DNA from 4 places in the Streptomyces sp. NPDC048275 genome. Region 1 is predicted to be linked to each of the others. Evidence: riboswitches for the same ligand, from Rfam matches in the RefSeq annotation. Region 1 holds a riboswitch; each other region holds the start of a gene.
The links. A riboswitch is a leader RNA that binds a small molecule or an ion and turns the genes downstream of it on or off. The one in region 1 is predicted to bind cobalamin.
Positions count from the first base shown of each region.

Region 2: another riboswitch for cobalamin. It lies ahead of AB0D57_RS06280 (ABC transporter substrate-binding protein); the one in region 1 lies ahead of AB0D57_RS39465 (cobalamin biosynthesis protein).
Region 3: another riboswitch for cobalamin. It lies ahead of AB0D57_RS45710 (5-methyltetrahydropteroyltriglutamate--homocysteine S-methyltransferase); the one in region 1 lies ahead of AB0D57_RS39465 (cobalamin biosynthesis protein).
Region 4: another riboswitch for cobalamin. It lies ahead of AB0D57_RS06310 (energy-coupling factor ABC transporter permease); the one in region 1 lies ahead of AB0D57_RS39465 (cobalamin biosynthesis protein).

Region 1 is NZ_JBEZLR010000107.1:1,925-6,687, reverse strand. It holds gene cobN (cobaltochelatase subunit CobN) at 1-311, opposite strand, end outside; gene AB0D57_RS39470 (cobyric acid synthase) at 308-1,816, opposite strand; gene AB0D57_RS39465 (cobalamin biosynthesis protein) at 1,813-2,754, opposite strand; cobalamin riboswitch at 2,872-3,015, opposite strand; gene AB0D57_RS39460 (hypothetical protein) at 3,292-3,513, opposite strand; gene AB0D57_RS39455 (inorganic phosphate transporter) at 3,526-4,758, opposite strand.
Region 2 is NZ_JBEZLR010000006.1:106,972-111,734, forward strand. It holds gene AB0D57_RS06265 (magnesium and cobalt transport protein CorA) at 1-980, shown strand, start outside; partial or broken gene AB0D57_RS06270 (methyltransferase domain-containing protein) at 1,093-1,943, shown strand; gene AB0D57_RS06275 (peptidylprolyl isomerase) at 2,182-2,673, shown strand; cobalamin riboswitch at 2,871-3,067, shown strand; gene AB0D57_RS06280 (ABC transporter substrate-binding protein) at 3,104-4,138, shown strand; gene AB0D57_RS06285 (iron chelate uptake ABC transporter family permease subunit) at 4,135-4,763, shown strand, end outside.
Region 3 is NZ_JBEZLR010000166.1:2,036-6,798, reverse strand. It holds gene pucL (factor-independent urate hydroxylase) at 1-284, opposite strand, end outside; gene uraH (hydroxyisourate hydrolase) at 290-697, opposite strand; gene uraD (2-oxo-4-hydroxy-4-carboxy-5-ureidoimidazoline decarboxylase) at 694-1,212, opposite strand; gene AB0D57_RS45720 (helix-turn-helix domain-containing protein) at 1,398-1,766, opposite strand; gene AB0D57_RS45715 (hypothetical protein) at 1,763-2,014, opposite strand; cobalamin riboswitch at 2,312-2,546, shown strand; partial or broken gene AB0D57_RS45710 (5-methyltetrahydropteroyltriglutamate--homocysteine S-methyltransferase) at 2,590-2,997, shown strand; gene AB0D57_RS45705 (histidine phosphatase family protein) at 3,063-3,653, shown strand; gene AB0D57_RS45700 (hypothetical protein) at 3,737-4,084, opposite strand; gene AB0D57_RS45695 (CbtA family protein) at 4,237-4,763, opposite strand, start outside.
Region 4 is NZ_JBEZLR010000006.1:114,092-118,854, forward strand. It holds gene cbiQ (cobalt ECF transporter T component CbiQ) at 1-564, opposite strand, end outside; gene AB0D57_RS06305 (energy-coupling factor ABC transporter substrate-binding protein) at 570-947, opposite strand; gene AB0D57_RS06310 (energy-coupling factor ABC transporter permease) at 944-1,633, opposite strand; cobalamin riboswitch at 1,663-1,846, opposite strand; gene AB0D57_RS06315 (DUF1775 domain-containing protein) at 1,975-2,733, shown strand; gene dctA (C4-dicarboxylate transporter DctA) at 3,027-4,481, shown strand; gene AB0D57_RS06325 (glycerate kinase) at 4,481-4,763, shown strand, end outside.

The DNA.
Region 1 (4,763 bases):
AGGTAGCGCAGTGCCTCAGCCACGACACCGGCCGGCACGGACGACTCGGCCATCAGCTCGGCGTCCGGTACGGACTCCCCGCCGAGCAGCACGGTCGGGATGCCGGACGCCTTCAGGAAGGCGAGCCCGTCCTCCCAGGCGCGCTTGCCGCCCAGCAGCCGTACGACGGCGAGGTCCGCGCCCTCGACGAGTCCGGGCAGCTCGCCCGCGACATCCACGCGGGTCGGATTGCCGATCCGGTACGGGGCGCCGGAGGCACGGGCCGCCAGCAGATCCGTGTCGGCGGTCGACAACAACAACACTGTGCTCATGCGGGCGCTCCCGGTGGAATGAAGGGCAGTCCTGAAGGCGCGCCGGACTCGATGAGCCGCCACAGCGCGTCCGTGTCCGCGTGTTCCTCGATCAGATCGCCGAGCCGGTCGAGCTGCTCCTCGCGCAGCGCCGCGAACGACGTGTCGGCGGCCGGCACGAACCGGCGGCCCGCGGCGGCCGCCACTTCGCGCAGGAAGGCCCGCCGGAACCCGTCCGACTCCAGCGAACCGTGCCAGTGCGTGCCCCAGACGGCGCCGACCCGGCAGCCGTCCAAGAAGGTTTCCCCGCCGGTGACGTCGGCGACGCCGTGGTGGATCTCGTACCCCTCGACATGCTCGCCGAGCGCCTCCCCGACGGGCCGGGTGAGGGTCTTCTCGCGCGCGAACCGCACGCGTACGGGGAGCAGTCCGAGCCCGTCGACATGACCGGCGCGCGACTCGACCTCGTCCTCGATGTGCTCGCCGAGGATCTGGAAGCCCCCGCAGATTCCGAGGACGGGACGGCCCTGTGCGGCTCTCCGCTCGATGGCGTCCGCGAGTCCGCGCTCGCGCAGCCACTCCAGTGCCTTCACCGTCCCCCGGGTTCCGGGTACGACGACGAGGTCGGCGTCGGCCAGTTCCTCGGCCCGGTCCACGAACCGCACGACGACACCCGGCTCGGCGGCCAGGGCGTCCACGTCCGTGAAGTTGGACATGAGGGGGATCGCGCAGACGGCGACGCGCAGTACGTCCTCGCCGACGGGGGGAGCGACCACGGACTCGCGCACCGCGCCCCTCAGCGAGACCCGCAGCCCGTCCTCCTCGTCGATGCCCAGGCCGTGCGCGAAGGGCAGCACGCCGTACGCGCGGCGCCCGGTGAGGCCGTGCAGCATCTCGAGCCCGGGTTCCAGCAGGGACACATCGCCGCGGAACTTGTTGACGAGGAACCCGGCGACGAGCGCCTGATCCTCCGGGCTCAGCAGCGCGACCGTCCCGAAGAACGAGGCGAACACGCCCCCACGGTCGATGTCGCCGACGACGAGCACGGGCAGCCGGGCATTGCGGGCGATCCCCATGTTCACGATGTCGGTCCGCCGCAGATTGATCTCGGCAGGACTGCCGGCCCCCTCACAGATCACCGCGTCATACGTGCCCCGCAATGCGGCGAGGCAGTCCAGCACGGTCCCGAGGAGAGCCTCCTGCCGACCGCCGTGATAGCCACGCGCGGTCATCTCACCCACGGGCTTGCCCATGAGGACGACCTGACTGCTCCTGTCGCTGCCGGGCTTGAGCAGCACGGGATTCATGAGCGCGGTGGGCTCGACGCGCGCGGCCTGCGCCTGCATGGCCTGCGCCCGCCCGATCTCGGCGCCCTCACGCGTCACGAACGAATTCAGCGACATGTTCTGCGCCTTGAAGGGCGCGACCTTGACCCCCTGCCGCACCAGCCACCGGCAGATCCCGGCGGTCACGACGCTCTTGCCGGCGTCGGAGGTGGTGCCGGCGACGAGGAGACCGCCGCTCATGATGTGTCTCCCTTGGAAAGCATCCGTCCGACAGCGCACACGCCGAGCGCGAGCAGGCTCACGCGCCGCGACAGCCGTACCGCCCGCTCGATGTCGCCGACTCGGACGGCGCGACCCGTGTCATTGAGTACGGGCCGGTGCTCGACCCTTCCTCCGTACGAGAGGGTCCCGCCGAGCCGCACCCCGAGCGCCCCCGCGAACGAGGCCTCCACGGGTCCGGCGTTGGGGCTCGGATGCTTGCGGGCGTCCGCACGCCAGGCGCGCACGGCGCCCCGCGGATCCCCTCCGGCCGCAGCGGCGAGTACGGCCGTGAGCCGCGCCCCCGGCCATCCCGCGACATCGTCGAGCCGCGCGGAAGCCCACCCGTACCGCCGGTACTCGGCGGACCTGTGCCCGACCATGGCGTCGAGCGTGTTCACGGCGCGAAAGGCGACCAGCCCGGGAACGCCCCCCACGGCCCCCCACACCAGAGCTCCCACGACGGCGTCGGAGGTGTTCTCGGCGACGGACTCGACGACGGCCCGCGCGACGCCGTCCGCGTCGAGAGCCTGGGGATCCCGCCCGCACAGATGCGGCAGCCGCTCCCGGGCCGCCTCGACATCACCGACCGCGAGCGCGTCGCCGATCGTCCGGGCCTCCCGCCCGAGGGAGGTCCCTCCGACGACGGCCCAGGTGGCGGCGGCGGTCAGCGCGACGGAAGCGGTACGAGATCGACGTACGGAGTGGCTCGCGAGCGCCGCGATCCCGGCGGCGCCGCCCACGCACACGGCCGTGTGCAGTGCGCCCCACCCGCGGTGGTCGCGCCACAGCACTCGCTCCACGGCACCGGCGGCCCGCCCGAACGCGGCCACCGGATGCCCGCGGCGCGGATCGCCCAGCAGCAGGTCACCGAGGAGTCCGGCGGCGGCGCCGTACGCGAAGACGCGATCGGCACGCATCGGTTCAGCCGACCGTCAGGTCGGGCACAACCGTCGTTCGGGTCGTTCGCGTCCTAGGCAACGCACTTGGGCAGCCGCGCATGGCGATATGTCCTCACTCAGGGTGTCCACGCCCTGGTTCGACGAGACCGGCGATGAGAGTTCCTGGCTCCCGGGGACTTCCTTCCCCGGTGACAGTGGCGGGACCGCGCCGGATTCACACCGGCTTCCTCTCCTGTCGCCGTACTTGGCTCCGGCAGTCCACCACGGGGTCGGAAGACCCGTCAACTTGCTGTTGACCTGCGCGGGGAGAGTGTGCCGAGGCCCACACCGCTACCGCGCCGACCTGCCCGCCGAGACCGAATTGGCATGAATTTCCCTGTGAGGGGCGGCATTTCGTGGCTGTGCTTGTGGCTGCGGAGCGTAGCCATCCGAAGTGCCCCAAAAAGGAACCGCCCTGCTCGCCGGCGCCCGGAAAGGGCGACCGATGAACAGGGCGGCGAGGACCGTGCGGCGCGGGCGAAGGCAGTGCGGTGGGTCCAGGAGCGCGCGGTGTTGTCAGGCCACGATCAGATAGATCCCGTACGACACCGCCGCCGCGCACGCCGCGAAGCAGACGTACGCGCCGGTGACCGCGAGCGTGGCCGAGCCGCCCTGCGCCGACGCCGACTCGCGCTTGGAGAGGCCGACGATGCCGAGGGTGAAGAGGCCGACGAGGGCCACGGTGGTCACGAGGCTGACTCCGAAGACGGAGCCCAGGGCTGCCCAGTCGATGTGCATGCTGTTGATTCCTTACACCGTGGCCGGCTGGGTGGGCTCCGTGCCCGGGGACGGGATGGTGGCCTTCAGGTCGTCGGTGACGGTGCCGGCGGGCGGCGGGGTGACCGCGGCGATCGCCGTGGTGACGACGCCCGCGGGCTCGGCGGCGACCTCGTTGACGTTGTCGACGGTGACCGGCTGGCGGCGGGAGAGCGTCCAGATGGCGCCGGAGCCGGCCACGAGCAGCGCGCCGGTGAGGATGATGCCCCACGTGCCCTGCTTGGTCAGGAACTCGGCGCAGGCGCCGGCCAGACCGGCGGCGGGCAGCGTCAGGCCCCACGCGACGAACATCCGGGTCGCGGTCGACCAGCGGACGACACCGCCCTTGCGGCCGAGGCCCGAGCCCATCACGGCGCCGGAGCAGACCTGGGTGGTGGAGAGCGAGAAGCCGATGTGGGAGGAGGCCAGGATGGCGCTCGCGGCGCTGGTCTGGGCGGCGAAGCCCTGCGGCGGCGCGAGGTCGGTGAGGCCCTTGCCCATGGTGCGGATGATGCGCCAGCCGCCCAGGTAGGTGCCGAGCGCGATGGCCACGCCGGCCGAGACGATGACCCAGACGGGAGGGTTCGAGCCCGGGGCGATGACACCGCCGGTGACCAGAGCGAGGGTGATGATGCCCATCGTCTTCTGCGCGTCGTTGGTGCCGTGGGCGAGGGAGACCAGTCCGGCGGAGGCGATCTGGCCCGCGCGGTAGCCCTTGGCGGTCGCCTTCTCGTCGGCACGGTTGCCGATCCGGTACGTCAGCCGGGTGGCCAGCATCGCGGCGAGTCCGGCCACGATGGGCGCGGCGACCGCGGGGATCAGCACCTTGGTGACGACGGTCGAACCGTTCACCGACGACCAGCCGGCCGACATGACCGCGGCGCCGATGAGGCCGCCGAAGAGTGCGTGGGAGGAACTGGAGGGCAGACCCAGAAGCCAGGTCAGGAGATTCCACAGGATGGCGCCGACGAGCGCCGCGAAGATCACTTCGGTGCGAATGCCCTCTTCGTTGATGATCCCGCCGGAGATCGTCTTGGCGACCTCCACGGAGAGGAACGCACCGACGAGGTTCAGCGCGGCGGACATGGCCACCGCCGTCTTGGGCTTCAGAGCGCCGGTCGAGATGGTCGTCGCCATCGCGTTGGCAGTGTCGTGGAAACCGTTCGTGAAATCGAACACGAGAGCGGTCACGATCACGACAGCAAGGAGCAGCGTGATGTGTTCCATTTACC
Region 2 (4,763 bases), on a different contig from region 1:
GCATCCGCCAGGAGGCCGCGCCCAGCGTCGAGGAATCCGTCGCCCGGGTACGCAAACACGGTCACGGACGCGGCGACGGCTTCGTCTGGCTCGGCCTGCACGAGCCCAGCGAGACCCAGTTCGCGCGGGTCGGCGAGCTGTTCGGCCTGCACCCGCTCGCCGTCGAGGACGCGGTCCACGCCCATCAGCGGCCCAAGGTCGAGCAGTACGGCGACGTCCTGTTCGCCGTCTTCAAGACGGTCGCCTATGTCGAGCACGAGGAACTGACCGCTACCAGCGAGGTGGTCAACACCGGCGAGATCATGGTCTTCGCCGGCCCCGACTTCGTCGTGACCGTCCGGCACGGACGCCACGGCTCCCTCGGCCCGCTGCGCGAAGACCTCGAAGCCGACGCGCGGCAGCTGGCCAAGGGCCCGGCCGCGGTGCTCCACGCCATCGCCGACCATGTCGTCGACGACTACCTGACCGTCGCCGATGCCGTCCAGAACGACATCGACCAGGTCGAGACGGACGTCTTCTCCCCGCACAGCCCGCGCAGTGCGGACGCCGGCCGTATCTACCAGCTCAAGCGTGAACTCCTCGAACTCAAGCGGGCCGTGGTCCCTCTCGGCCGCCCGGTCCAGGCGCTGGCCGTCCAGCCGATGCCCGCGATAGACCCCGAGATACAGGCGTACTTCCGCGACGTCGCCGACCACCTGGCCCGCGTCACCGAGCAGATCACCTCCTTCGACGCCCTGCTCGACTCCATCCTCCAGGCCCACCTCGCGCAGGTGACCGTCGCCCAGAACGAGGACATGCGCAAGATCACCGCCTGGGCCGCGGTCATCGCCGTACCGACGATGGTGTGCGGTGTGTACGGCATGAACTTCGACCACATGCCCGAGCTGCGCTGGCGCTTCGGCTACCCGCTCGTCCTCGTCGTCATCGCGACCGCCTGCCTCGTGATCCACCGCGGCTTCAAGCGCAACGGCTGGCTGTGACGAGCTGACGGCTAAGACCGACCGGCAATTGGAGGGCGCCGGCGCCGAGCGCCCGCACCTCGCCGCCTGCGAGATCTTCACATGGGTCATGAGTCATGAGGGGTGAGTGGATGTGGCGGTCGGCTGGGAGTGGGACGACACCTTGTTCTCCGGCGCGGCCGCCTACTATCAGCGCGGCAGGCTTCCTTATGCCCTCGGACTGGCGGACGTTCTCGCCGAGGTTCTGCAGCTCGACGGCCAGGGGCGGCTTCTCGATGTGGGATGCGGGCCGGGCACCCTTGCCCTGAGTCTGGCGCACGCTGTCGGTGAGATCGTCGGTGTGGACCCGGACGGCGGGATGATCGCGGAAGCCGGACGTGCGGCCGCCGAGGCGGGAGTGGCCCAAAAGGCACAGTGGGTCCAGGCCCGGGCCGAGGATCTGCCCGCAGGCCTCGGGACGTTCACGGTGGCGACCTTCGGTCAGTCCTTCCACTGGATGGACCGCGACCTGGTGGCGGCAACCATCAGGGACATGCTCCGGCCCGCCGGGGCGTTGGTGCACATCTCGGACCTGAAGACGGAGCGTCGGACCGTCGACGGTCTTCCCATCCGGCGGTGCCCTACGCGGCGATGGACGAGCTGGTGAGGCGATACCTGGGACCGGTCCGGCGAGCGGGCCGCGGAGTACTGCCGCAGGGAACAGTCGGCGGCGAGGCCGAGGTGCTCGCCCGGGCGGGATTCTCCGGCCCCCAGCGCCATGTCGTTCCCGGCGGGCAGGCGCTGGAACGCACGATCGACGACGTCGTCGCGTGGGTGTTCTCGATGTCGTCCTCGGCTCCGCACCTGTTCGGCGCGCGCCTCGACGCCTTCGAAGCAGACCTGCGTCGACTGCTGCGGGAGGTCTCCCCGTCGGCCCGGTTCTCCGAACGCCGGCCGAGCACCGAGGTCTTCGTCTGGTGGAAGGGCTCCACCGGCGGCACCTAGGTCCTGTCGTTTGGATCACGCCGGTGAGCGGGGTCTGGCACGCGCGTCTGCGGCGACAAGGCATCGTCGATTCCCCGCGACCTGATCCAAACGACAGGCCCTGGTGCCGCAGCTGCTCGCGAAAGAGCGAAGACGGCCCGGGGATGTGATCAAGCGGACACTGGGGCCGCCTGTCAGGCCTTTGTACGAAGATCTTCTATGCTCGGGTGCGACCATTCGAATCCAGAGGGGCAGAGCTATGAGCCAGAACGTCTTCTTCGAGGTGACCGCGAACGGCGAGCCACTCGGCCGCATCGAGTTCAAGCTGTACGACGACGTCGTCCCGAAGACGGCCAGGAACTTCCGTGAGCTGGCCACCGGCGAGCACGGCTACGGCTACAAGGGCTCGCCGTTCCACCGGGTCATCCCGGACTTCATGCTCCAGGGCGGTGACTTCACCAACCAGAACGGTACGGGCGGCAAGAGCATCTACGGCGAGAAGTTCGCCGACGAGAACTTCCAGCTCAAGCACACCAAGCCGGGCCTGCTGTCCATGGCCAACGCGGGCCCGAACACCAACGGCTCGCAGTTCTTCATCACCACGATCATCACCGACTGGCTCGACGGCAAGCACGTCGTCTTCGGTGAGGTCGTGGAGGGCCTGGACGTCGTGAAGGCGATCGAGGCGCTCGGCAGCCGCTCCGGTGGTACCGCCAAGAAGATCGTCATCTCGGACTGCGGAACCGTCTGAGCGGTCCGACCGCACACAGGATTCACCTCTGTCACGTCTGTCACGTTTGTCGTGCCTCGTGGCCACGGTCCTGTGCCGCTTGAGCCGATTGTTCGCCCGCTCGACGGAGCTGCGCTTGTGATGGCGCGCTTCGTCGAAGCCGGCGGTCGTCCGCCCGGCCCCACGTCCCGGGACTCGGCTCTTCTCTTCGAGCCTCGTGATAGCTTGCGCTGGCCAGTCGCACCTTCGTACGACGACGTACGAAGGTCAGGGAATCCGGTGTGAATCCGGGACTGACGCGCAGCGGTGAGGGTGACGGGCACGGCTATTCGGCCACTGGACCAGTGAGGTCCGGGAAGGCGCCGTGTCCGAGTGACCCCGAGTCCGAAAACCTGCTGGCACACGGTACGGTCGGGCCCCGCGTACGGGCCCTTGACGTAGAGGAACAGCAGTGTCCGTCACGCGCGCCACATCCCTGTCCGCCGCCTTCCTGTGCGGGACAGTCCTCCTTGCCGGCTGCGGGGGTGGAGGCGCAGGCGGATCCGAGGGATCGGCGGCGGACACATCGCGGTCGATCGAGAACTGCGGGCAGAACGTGAAGGTCAGCGGGGCCGGACCGCAGCGCGCCGTCTCCCTCAACCAGGGCACCACCGAGATCATGCTCTCCCTGGGTCTTGCCGACCGCATGGTCGGTACGGCCACCTGGACCGACCCCGTGACGAAGGGGCTCGAGAAGGCGAACGCCAAGGTGAAGCGGCTGGCGGACAACGCGCCGTCCTTCGAGACGGTCCTCGACCGTGAACCGGACTTCGTCGCGGCCTCGTTCGCCTCCACGCTCGGCAAGGGCGGCGTGGCCACGCGCGAGCAGTTCGAGAAGCTCGGCGTCCCCACGTATCTCTCCCCCTCCGACTGCGAGGGCAAGGACAACAGCGGCGACGGCGACGGCGTGCGCACGAAGCCGCTGACCGTGGACACCGTCTACCGCGAAGTCCGTGATCTGGCCCGCGTCTTCGGCGTGGAAGAGCGAGGTGAGGAACTGGTCGCGGACCTCAAGTCCCGGGTGGCGAAGGCGACGAAGGGGCTCGACGCCTCGGACGTCACCCTCCTGTACTGGTTCGCCAACTCCGACTCCCCTTATATGGCGGGCTGTTGCGGTGCACCTGGCCTCATGACCAACACCCTCGGCGCGAAGAACGTGTTCGACGACACCACCGACGAGTGGCCCCAGATCAACTGGGAGACCGTCGCCGACCGCGACCCCGACGTCCTGGTGATCGGCGACCTCACCCGCAAGTCGCAGACCGCCGAGAGCGCCGCCAAGAAGATGGAGTTCCTGGAGTCCAACCCGGTCACCAGGAACATGGACGCGGTCAAGCACAAGCGGTACGTCCTGCTCAGCGGGCAGGCCATGAACCCGACCATCCGCACGGTCGAGGGCATCGAAAAAGTCGCGAAGGGGCTGCGCGACTTCGGCCTCGCGAAGTGACCCCGGCCCTGCTGCGCTGGGCGGCGGGTCTGGTGGCGCTGGCGGCCTCCGTCGCCGTGGCCCTCACCATCGGCCCGGCCGACATAGGCGTCGCAGATGTGTGGTCGGTCCTCGTCTCCCACCTCGGCGGCGACGCCTCCGGCCTCACCCCGATCCGCGACGGCATCATCTGGAACCTGCGTCTGCCCCGCACCCTGCTCGCCGCGGTGTGCGGGGCCGGACTCGCCCTGTGCGGCGCGGTGATGCAGTCCCTGCTGCGCAACCCGCTCGCCGACCCCTTCGTCCTCGGCGTGTCCTCCGGGGCGTCGACCGGGGCCGTCCTCGTGGTCGTGCTCGGCGCGGGCGGCGGGGCGCTGTCCCTGTCCGGCGGGGCCTTCGTCGGCGCGCTGTGCTCGTTCGCGCTGATGCTCCTGCTGGCCCACACCCTCGGCGGGACGACCGACCGGGTCGTGCTCTCCGGCGTCGCCGCGATGCAGTTGTTCTCGGCGCTCACCTCCTTCGTCGTGGTCACCTCGGCCGACGCCGACACCACCCGTGCCGTGCTGTTCTGGCTGCTCGGCTCGCTCAGCGGGGCCGGCTGGACCGACGTGTGGCTGTGCCTGGCCGTGCTGCTGCTCGTCCTGGC
Region 3 (4,763 bases), on a different contig from region 1:
TGGATCGAGTCCTGACTCGTGACGAAGTGGCGGGCCAGGTGGATGCCGAACCGCTCGGCGGACTCGATGCCGTGCTCCTTGGCGAACGCGTACACCGTGTTCTTGGTGGTGTCGGTCGGCAGCACGTTCGCGTTCGAGCCGGAGTAGTGGACCTCGTCCATGTCGCCGCTCAGCGACACCGACACGTTCAGGTCCTTGATGTGGTGGGTGGCACCGTCCCGCGTGATCTTGACGACGCGGTTCTCGGCCTTGCCGTACTGGTTCTGTCCCAGAAACGTCGGCATGTCTGCTAGCTCCCTCGGTAAACGGAGTAGCCGAACGGGTTGAGCAGCAGCGGCACGTGGTAGTGCTCGCCCGGCGTGACGGCGAAGGTGATCGCCACCTCCGGGAAGAACACTCCGCTCGCACCGCTGTCCCGATTCGCGGGGGCGTCCTGCTGCGCATCGGCTTGCTTGTTCTCGGACTTCTCGAAATACGCCTCGACCTCGAAGTCGAGCCGTACGTGTGTGGTCCCCTCCGGCAGGGCCGGGAGGTCCTTGCACCGCCCGTCCGCGTCGGTCGCGGAGCCGCCGAGCGGCTGCCAGTCCGCGTCATGCCCCGCGCGGGCCGCGAGCCGGACGGCGACGCCCTCGGCGGGGCGTCCGACGCTGGTGTCCAGGATGTGCGTGGACACGGACGCTGTGGTGTCGGTGCTCATGCCTCATCTTCCTGCTGTACGAGAGGGGACAGACGGATACGGTTGATCTTGCCCAGTTCGGAGCGGACGATCTCGCGCTCCTGCTCGGGCGAGTTGCCGATCCGGTCCTTGACCGCGTCGCGCATCTGCTCGCCGGTGCGGCCGGTGGCGCAGATCAGGAAGACGTGACCGAACTTCTCCTGGTAGGCCAGGTTCAGTTCGAGCATCTCCGCCTTGAGGTCCGCGGAGGCGCCGGCCATGCCGCGCTGCTCCCGGGAGGAGGTCGGGTCCCCGGGCTTCGGCCTGCCGATCGGCGGGTGCCCGGCCATCGCCTCCGCCAGGTCGGCGGTGGTCAGCTCGGCCATGACGGCCTCGCTCGCGGCGAACAAGGCGTCCGGGGTGGCGTACGGGCGACGGGCGAGCAGCCCGCGCACCCACGCCGAGGAGGCGCACACCTCGTGGAGGGCGGCGTAGGCCGCCTGCTCCTCCAGGGCGTTGAACCGGGCGAGACTGCCGGGTGTCGTACTCGAAGTCACGGGAAGCCTCCGTGGCCTTGTGCTGGACGGGCTGCGGCCAGCTAACGCCCTCCGAAACACCACGTCAACACTTTGTTGAAAACTTCGAGTAACAAAAACCGCCGCCCGGGGAGTCCGGACGGCGGCGGGTCACACGGGCACGACGGCGCGGCGCGAGAGGGCGCCCATCCTGGCGTTTTCGCTGGTCAGGAGTCCTTTTCGCGGTTGAGGTAGTTGTAGACGGTGAAGCGGCTCACGCCCAACGCGCTCGCCACCGTCTCCACCCCGTGCCGCACGGAGAAGGCGCCACGGGCCTCGAGTATCCGCACGACCTCCTGCTTGGCCTTGCGGTCGAGATCGGCCAGCCGCTTGCCCCGCTTGCGCTCCAGGGCGGCCAGGATGTGATCGAGCGAGTCGGCCAGCTGCGGCAGCCGTACGGCGACCACGTCCGCGCCCTCCCAGGAGAGCACGACGTCGTCGGGTCCGGCCTGGTCCGGCGCCACCATCTCACCGCCCATGGCGTCCACCAGCGGCTTGACCGCCGTAACGAAGGGATCGTCCCCGACACCGGTCACTTATCGCCCTCCCCGACCACGTTCACCTGCAACGAGACCCGGGTGGCGCCCGCCTCCAGAGCCTTGCGCAGCAGCGCGTCGACCGCGGTGAGCACCACGTCCGCACCGCCCTCCGCGGTATTGCCGAACGGGCCGACGTCCACGGCGTCCAGTTCGGCCGCCTCAATGACCTCGCGGGCGACCAGCGCGTGCGGGGGCGCCTCGTCGAGGTCGAAGGGTTCGGTCGTGAACTCCACTCTCAATCGCACTGTGCCCCCATGGCATCGGATCTGATCTGCGCGCTCTCTCACCCAGCGTCATCGCAGCGTTGGTGTGCCCCAGTCGCTGGGACACGACCTTAACGGACTACCCCACGGCAATCAGCAGCGATGCATACGCGTACCGAAGGGCATGCGCCCCTGTGCTCGACCAGGCCGGGCCGCACACAGGGTGACCGGCGGGCCGCCCCGGTACCCGCCCGCCGTCGGTTCACGCCCGCCCATCGCATGGCTCATCTCACCCTCCGAATGCTGGACGTGCCGCGGCACGCTGTCAGCCGCTCCCCTAGGCTGGCCGGCGCAGCTGGTTCGCCCCGTCCGCCAGGCGGGATGCGTCGTAAGAGGGAACCCGGCGGGAATCCGGGACTGCCCCGCAGCGGTGAGCGGGAACGACCGCCGTCATACGCACTGGGCCCGACGAACGGGCCTGGGAAGCGACGGCCAGTAGGTGTCTCGTACGACGGTTTCGTACGACGGGACGTGCCCGCGAGTCCGAAGACCTGCCAACTGCCCGCGTACGAACGATGCGTGCGCGGACATCCCGGTGACCTCGTGGGCGGGTCGGCGACGAGCCCGCCCTGCGCGAGACGCTGCCGCTGCGGGCAGGCGACCGCCCGGCCTACCTGGCCTGGGCCACCGAAGCGTTCCGGCTCAGCACGAGCGGAGTGCGGCCGGACACGCAGATCAGCCTGGAGGCGGCCCGCTCCCACATGCAGGTCGCCCGCGAACTGGCCGCCCACGGCTACCCGCGCGAGGCCGGACCGGGCGTCTACGACATCCACTCCCCGCGTGCGCCGAGCACGGAGGAGGCAGCCGCCCTGCTGCGCAAGGGACTTGAGGCCATCCCCGCCGAACGGCTGTGGGTGAATCCCGACTGCGGCCTGAAGACCCGCGCCTGGCCCGAGACACGTGCCTCACTGGAGAACCTGGTCGCCGCCGCCCGCACGGTCCGCGAGGAAATCTCCCTGTCCTGACACCGGGACCGCAGGTCGGGGAGGGTAGAGCCGCACACCATGACCGCACCAGGAGGAGCCACCCAGTGACCAGCCGTGTCACCTTCATCTCGCCCGCGACGAGCCGGTCGCTGCGGCAGGCCCGCTTCGACGACGGCGGCTCGATCGACGACGCGGGAGCAGCCCGGGCCCGCGCGGCGGCAGGATCGCTGCCCCGGGCCGTCCGTGTCGTCGCCTCGCCCGGTGTGCGGTGCCGTGAGACGGCAGCGGCGCTCGGTCTGCGTGGTGAGGACGCGCCGGGGCTGGCGGCCCTGGATGTGGGCCGCTGGCGGGGCCTCACGCTCGACGAGGTCGGCGCCGCCGAACCGGAGGCGGTGGCCCGCTGGCTCGCCGACCCCGCCTCGGCGCCCCACGGCGGGGAGTCGGTCCAGGACGTGTGCGCCCGGGTCGGGAGCTGGCTGGACGCCGCGGCGGAGTCGGACGGCCGTACGCTCGCCGTGGTCGAGCCGGAGGTCGTACGGGCAGCCGTCGTCCACGCCCTGGGCATGTCCGCCGCGGCCTTCTGGCGGCTGGACGTGCCGCCGCTGACGGCAACGGAGCTCAGTGGACGGGCCGGGCGCTGGAACCTGCGGCTGGGACGCCCGCTGGACGTACCGGAAACCATCGCCGACCTTTGAGCCACAACGGTGGGCAGCGCGCCGCACGAGCGGGCCGGCAGGCTGGAGCGGTGGGCGGGGCGGCGGGCTGTCGCCGCGGTGGTTCAGGAGGCCGGGTCCCGGTGGCGGCGCAGCAGGTCCGCTATCGCGCAGCGCAGGCAGTCGGCAGCCGTGTCCGACTGTGTGGCGCCGACGGCGGGCCACGGGGGCGGGCATGCCGTCGGTGCCTGCCCGCCCCGCTCAAGGCAGACCGCGGGGGCCCCGATCAAGGTCTCCAGTTCCTGGAGGAGCTGTTCGGTGCGCTTCGCCTTGTGGGCGAGCACCCGTACCCGGGCGCTCTGGCCGCCGATCTGCCGTCGGCTGGCGATCAGCTGCTCGTACTCCTCCACCGTCAGGGCGACCGCCTCACGTCCGCCGAGGGTGATGTGGCGCGGCTGGGGTCGTCTGGCCACTCGGTTCCTCCGCTCCTCACCCGGGTGGTTCCCGTCCAATCGGTCCGTTCCGTGCGTCATGTCCTGTCCGTGGTCCGATGGCGTGGGTGCCCGGAAAACGCGAGAGGGCCCCCGGATGGTTCCGCGGGCCCTCACTCGTGTGGCGGGTCACGTCAGTTGGGCGCGGCGACCGGCCGGCCCGCGGCGACCGTCGCAGGCCTGGGATTCAGCAGCCGCTCGGCCAACTCGCCGAAGACGAGGCCGAATCCGCCCCACAGGGTGACCTGCATGGCCAGTGCGGAGAGGCGGAACCGCCACAGCACGGTGGCCGGGAAGTCGTTCGGCACCTCGTTGACGACGGGCAGGAACGCGTACGCGAGCCCGATCACCAGGGCGAAGGCGGCCACCGCGGCGACGGTGGCGTACCAGGTGCCCAGCTTCGGTGCGAGCCGCTTGCCCAGGAGAGTGGCGGCGATCGCGAGAAGGACGCTGAGCACCATCATCAGGAAGTACAGCGTGGTCCGCTTGCCGATGGTGTCGCCGTTGCCGACCGCCGGCGGGTTGGCCGGGTACTTCAGGAACGGAACCACGTAGACCGCGAGCAGAGCGCAGCCGGACAGCAGCAGCGCGGTGGCCCGAGGGCTGAAGCGGCCGATACGGCCGAGCGCGAAGCAGTAAGCGAGGGCGGCGATGCCGCCGA
Region 4 (4,763 bases), on a different contig from region 1:
GGTGGCGCCGAGCCCGGCCAGGGAGCGCCAGGTGGCGGCCCGTGTGGTGTGCCCGAGCCGGGCGGCCTGCGCGTCCCGGATCCGGCGCACGGAGTCCAGGAGCAGGAAGCTCATCCGGTACGTCACCAGTGCCACGTCGACCACGGGCGCGGGCACCCCGGCCCGCACCAGGCGCGGCAGCAGGTCGGACATCGGCGTGGTGAACGCGAACAGCAGCACGCCGAGCGAGGCGGCCGAGGTGCGCAGCAGCAGTTTTCCGGCGCGCACCGGCCCCCCGTCGGCCAGGGTCACGAACCCGTCCGGGCCGCCGACCTGCACGAGCAGCGTGACCGCTCCGGTCACGCAGAAGCCGAGCGGAACGCGGTAGGCGCGCCAGAGCCGGCGCCAGGGTACGCCCGCCGGGCCGAGCAGCACGGTGAGGGCCGTGACGAGCACGAGGGGGGCTCCCGGCCAGGGAGGCAGGGAGATCGCGAGCAGGGTGAGCCCCAGCCCGAGCACGGCTTTGTCCACGGGGTGGCGGCGGCGCCAGTGGCTGCTGTGCGCCGCCGCGTCGATCGGCAGCACGGGTCTCAGGCCCGCCCCGCCGTGGATTCCCCGGTGGTCTGCGAGTCCGTCCCGGCAGGGGCCGTTCCTTCGTGAGCCCGGGCTCGCAACTCGCCCTGGCGCCGCCCGCGGCGCACACCGAAGTAGTAGGCGAGGACGCCCGCACCGATCGCGGCCTGGAGGGCGAACAGCGCCGACTCGATCTCGCCGGACGGCGGTTCGTACAGGGGCGAGAACCAGGGCTCGTAGTCCGGATCGATCTCGGTGATCGCCGTCTCCGCCTCGGCGTCGGCGCCGACGAACGGCTCCTCCTTGTGGTCGCCGAGGCCGAGGACCAGCGGCAGTACGGCGAGCGCGGCCACGACGAGCAGCAGCAAGGCGTTGATCTTCGTGTTTCTGCTCATCGGGCCACCGCCTCGGTCTTCTTGCCGGCCAGCAGGACCCCGAGCCGGGTCAGCTCACCCTTGCTGGACTGCACCAGCAGCCGCATCACCAGCACCGTCAGCAGCCCCTCGCTCACCGCCAGCGGGATCTGGGTGACCGCGAAGATGGAGCCGAACTTGCCGAGCGCGCCCAGGAACCCGCTGCTCGGGTCGGGGAACGCGAGCGCCAGCTGCGCGCTGGTGACGCAGTACGTGGACAGGTCGGCCACGAACGCGCCGAAGAACACCGCGACCATCAGCGGCACGTCGAACCGCCGCAACAGCCGGTAGATCGCGTACCCGGCCCAGGGCCCGACGATCGCCATCGAGAAGACGTTGGCGCCGAGTGTGGTCAGGCCGCCGTGCGCGAGCAGCAGCGCCTGGAAGAGCAGGGTGATGGTGCCCAGCACCGCCATGATCGGCGGCCGGAACAGGATGGCGCCGAGCCCCGTGCCGGTGGGATGCGAGCAACTCCCGGTCACGGAGGGCAGCTTCAGCGCGGACAGGACGAACGTGAAGGCTCCGGAGGCGCCCAGGAGCAGGGTGCTCTCGGGATGCTCTCTGACCTCACGGGTGAGGGACCGTACTCCGTGGACGACGAATGGCGCTGACGCGATGCTCCAGGCGACCGCGTGCGCAGGGGGCAGAAAACCCTCGGCTATGTGCATGGCTCAGCAGACCCTCTCCAGCACCTCGTGGATGGTTGACGCGCCTTGGCCGGTCTCCTGGCTGACGGGTACCACCGCCCGTACTCCGCCTTCCCGGGTCCGAGGACCCAGTGGCTGCCCGCGAGGGCTGGAGCCGGACTTCCCGATCACAGTGGCGAGGGCCGCACCGGTATCACACCGGATTTCCCGTGCACCAAGGCGTCGTGACAGTAGTGCGTGCACCGGGAGGGTGACAAGCGGGGCACAGAGGTGTGAAGGCGGCGCATGCGCTCACACCTGGCTCCGAGTCTTTGCCTGCGCTTGAATTCACCGACCACAGTCAGTGCACAAGGGAGCCACAAGTGTCGCGCCTCACATCGCCGTTCAGTCTTCGCCGTTCCGGCGTCCTCACCGCGGTCGCGCTCGCGGTCGCCGTCGCCACCGCCGGACCGGCGGCCGCCCATACGGAGGTCGAGGCGGAGGGCGCCCGTGCCCTCGACCAGAATGTCGCGCTGACCTTCACCGCGGAGTCGGAGTCCGGCTCCGCGGGGATCAGCAAGCTGGAGGTGATCCTGCCCGAAGGCATCACCCCGCAGGACATCTCCTACAAGGAAGGGCCCAAGGGCTGGAAGCTCGCGCCCACCAACCGGGGGTACATCGTGTCCGGGCCGAAGCTCGCGGTGGGCGAGGACGCCGAGTACGTCGTCACCGTACGGCAGTTGCCCGACGTCAAGGTGCTGGACTTCAAGACCCTGCAGACCTACAGCGACGGCCAGGTCGACCGCTGGATCGAGTTGGACGAAGAGGTGAGCGAGGACGGCCACGGCCATCCGGCACCCCGCCTGGAGCTGAAGCCCGCCGCCCCCGGCGCCGAACCCGTCAGCCCCAGCCCCACCGGACAGACGACGACGGCCTCGCCCTCGCCCTCGCCTTCGCCTTCGCCCAGCACCGGCTCGGGCGAGCCCACCTCCGGGGCGCCGTCGGCGTCCGCGAAGCCGGTGGCGAAGGAATCGGACGACGACGGTATGTCCGTCGCCGTGCCCGTCGGTATCGGCATCGCCGTCCTCGCGATCGGCGGCGCGGTGTGGTGGCTCAGGAGCCGTCGCGGCGGCGCTGCCTGACGCCCCGCAGCCCCCTCGTACGAAACCTCCCGCCCGGTCCCCAGCAGTGCTCACGGCACAGGCAGGGGCGACGGGTCTGCTCGAGGTGAGGTTCCCTGCCGTGGCTGAGATCCCCTTCGCCCACGTGAAGGGGCTCTCGGGCTGCCTCGGGCTTCCGGCAAAGAACAGATAGGCCGCGCCTATACGGGGCATCGATTTTTGGTCGTGGACCGCTTCACACGGGGGCCGGTTCACTGTGGCGCAAGCTGGCGCGTACCGATCGGGCTCGGTGTCGCGCGATCAGGGAGGCCGCAATGACGCAAACTCCGGGCAACGAGCGAGCCGAACAAGCCGCGCGCATCGCGGCCAAGCCGTGGTACCGGCAGTTGTACGTGCAGGTGCTGGTGGCGATCGTGATCGGCATCGTCCTGGGCTGGCGGTGGCCGGACCTGGCCACGTCCATGGAGCCGATCGGCACGACGTTCATCACCGCGATGAAGATGCTGATCGGGCCGATCGTGTTCCTGACGATCATCGGCGGCATCGCCGGAGTCGCGAACCTGAAGCAGGTCGGGCTCACCGGTATCAAGGCACTGACCTACTTCCAGGTCGGCACGATCGTCGCCATGGCGACGGGCCTGGTGGCCATGAACATCTTCCGTCTCGGTGACGGTGTGCACGCCGATCCGGCCACCCTTCACACGTCGGGCGACGCGGGGGACTACATCGCGAAGGGCGAGAGCCAGCACTGGTGGGAGTTCCTCACCCACATCGTGCCGGACAGTTTCTTCGGCCCGTTCGTCGAGGGCGACATCCTCCAGGTCATCTTTCTGGCGGCGATCTTCGGTATCGCGCTGAAGTCGGTCGGCGCGGTGGGCGAACCGATCATCGCCGGCGTCAACCGCCTCACCGAGGTCGTGTTCAAGGTGCTGTCCTTCGTCATGAAGGCCGCGCCGCTCGGCGCCTTCGGCGCGATGGCGTACGCCATCGGGAAGTTCGGCCTGTCCACGCTGACCAGTCTCGGCTCGCTGATCCTGCTCTTCTACGTCACCTCCGCCCTGTTCGTCGTGGTGGTGCTGGGAGGTGTGCTCGCCGCGTACGTGAAGCTGAACATCTTCCAGCTCTTCCGCTACTTCAAGGAGGAGTACTTCCTGATCCTGGGCACCTCCACCGCCGAGCCCGCGCTGCCGGGGCTGATGCGCAAGCTGCAGCACATGGGCGTCGAGCGGTCCACGGTCGGACTGGTCGTGCCGACCGGCTACAGCTTCAACCTCGACGGCGCGGCGATCTACCTCTCCCTCGCCACCCTCTACATCGCGCAGGCCACCGACACGCCCCTGTCGGTCACCCAGCAACTCGGCCTGCTCGCTGTCATGCTGCTGACCTCCAAGGGCGCCGCGGGCGTCGCCGGCGGCGGCTTCATCGCCCTCACCGCGACCCTGTCCACGGTCGGTACGGTCCCGGCGGCCGGCATCATGCTCGTCTTCGGCATCGACAAGTTCATGTCGGAGTGCCGGGCCATGGTGAACTTCTCCGGCAATGCCGTCGCCACCCTGTTCATCGCCAGGTGGGAGAACAACCTGGACCTGGCGAGGGCCCGCGCGGTGCTGTCCGGCAAGGCCGGAGATCTGCCACCGGTCACCGAGCTCGAAGAAGTCCGGGCGGCTGTTCTGCCGCCCGCCGCCCAGGCCGGCCACGAAGTCCCCGCGTCCAGGCACAGGGACGCCGTGAGCGCCGCCGCTCCGATGCCGGCCGAGGTGAAGCCCTGATGGTCTCCATCCTGGTGGCTCCGGACAAGTTCAAGTTCGTCGTGACCGGCGAAGGGAGCCTCGGCGAGCAGTCCCTGTCGGGCAAGCTGCCGGTCGCGCCGGCTCGTCGGGCCCGGCAGCAGGGGAGGGCGGTGCACGCCGTGGCCGGCCGTTGCACGCTGCCCGCCGACCGGACGGCCGCCCACTTCCGCTCCGTCCAGGCCCTGACGGACCTGACCGACCAGGACTGCGCGAACGACAGCGAGCTGTCCGCCCGCCTGCTCACCCAGTGCGGACGGACCG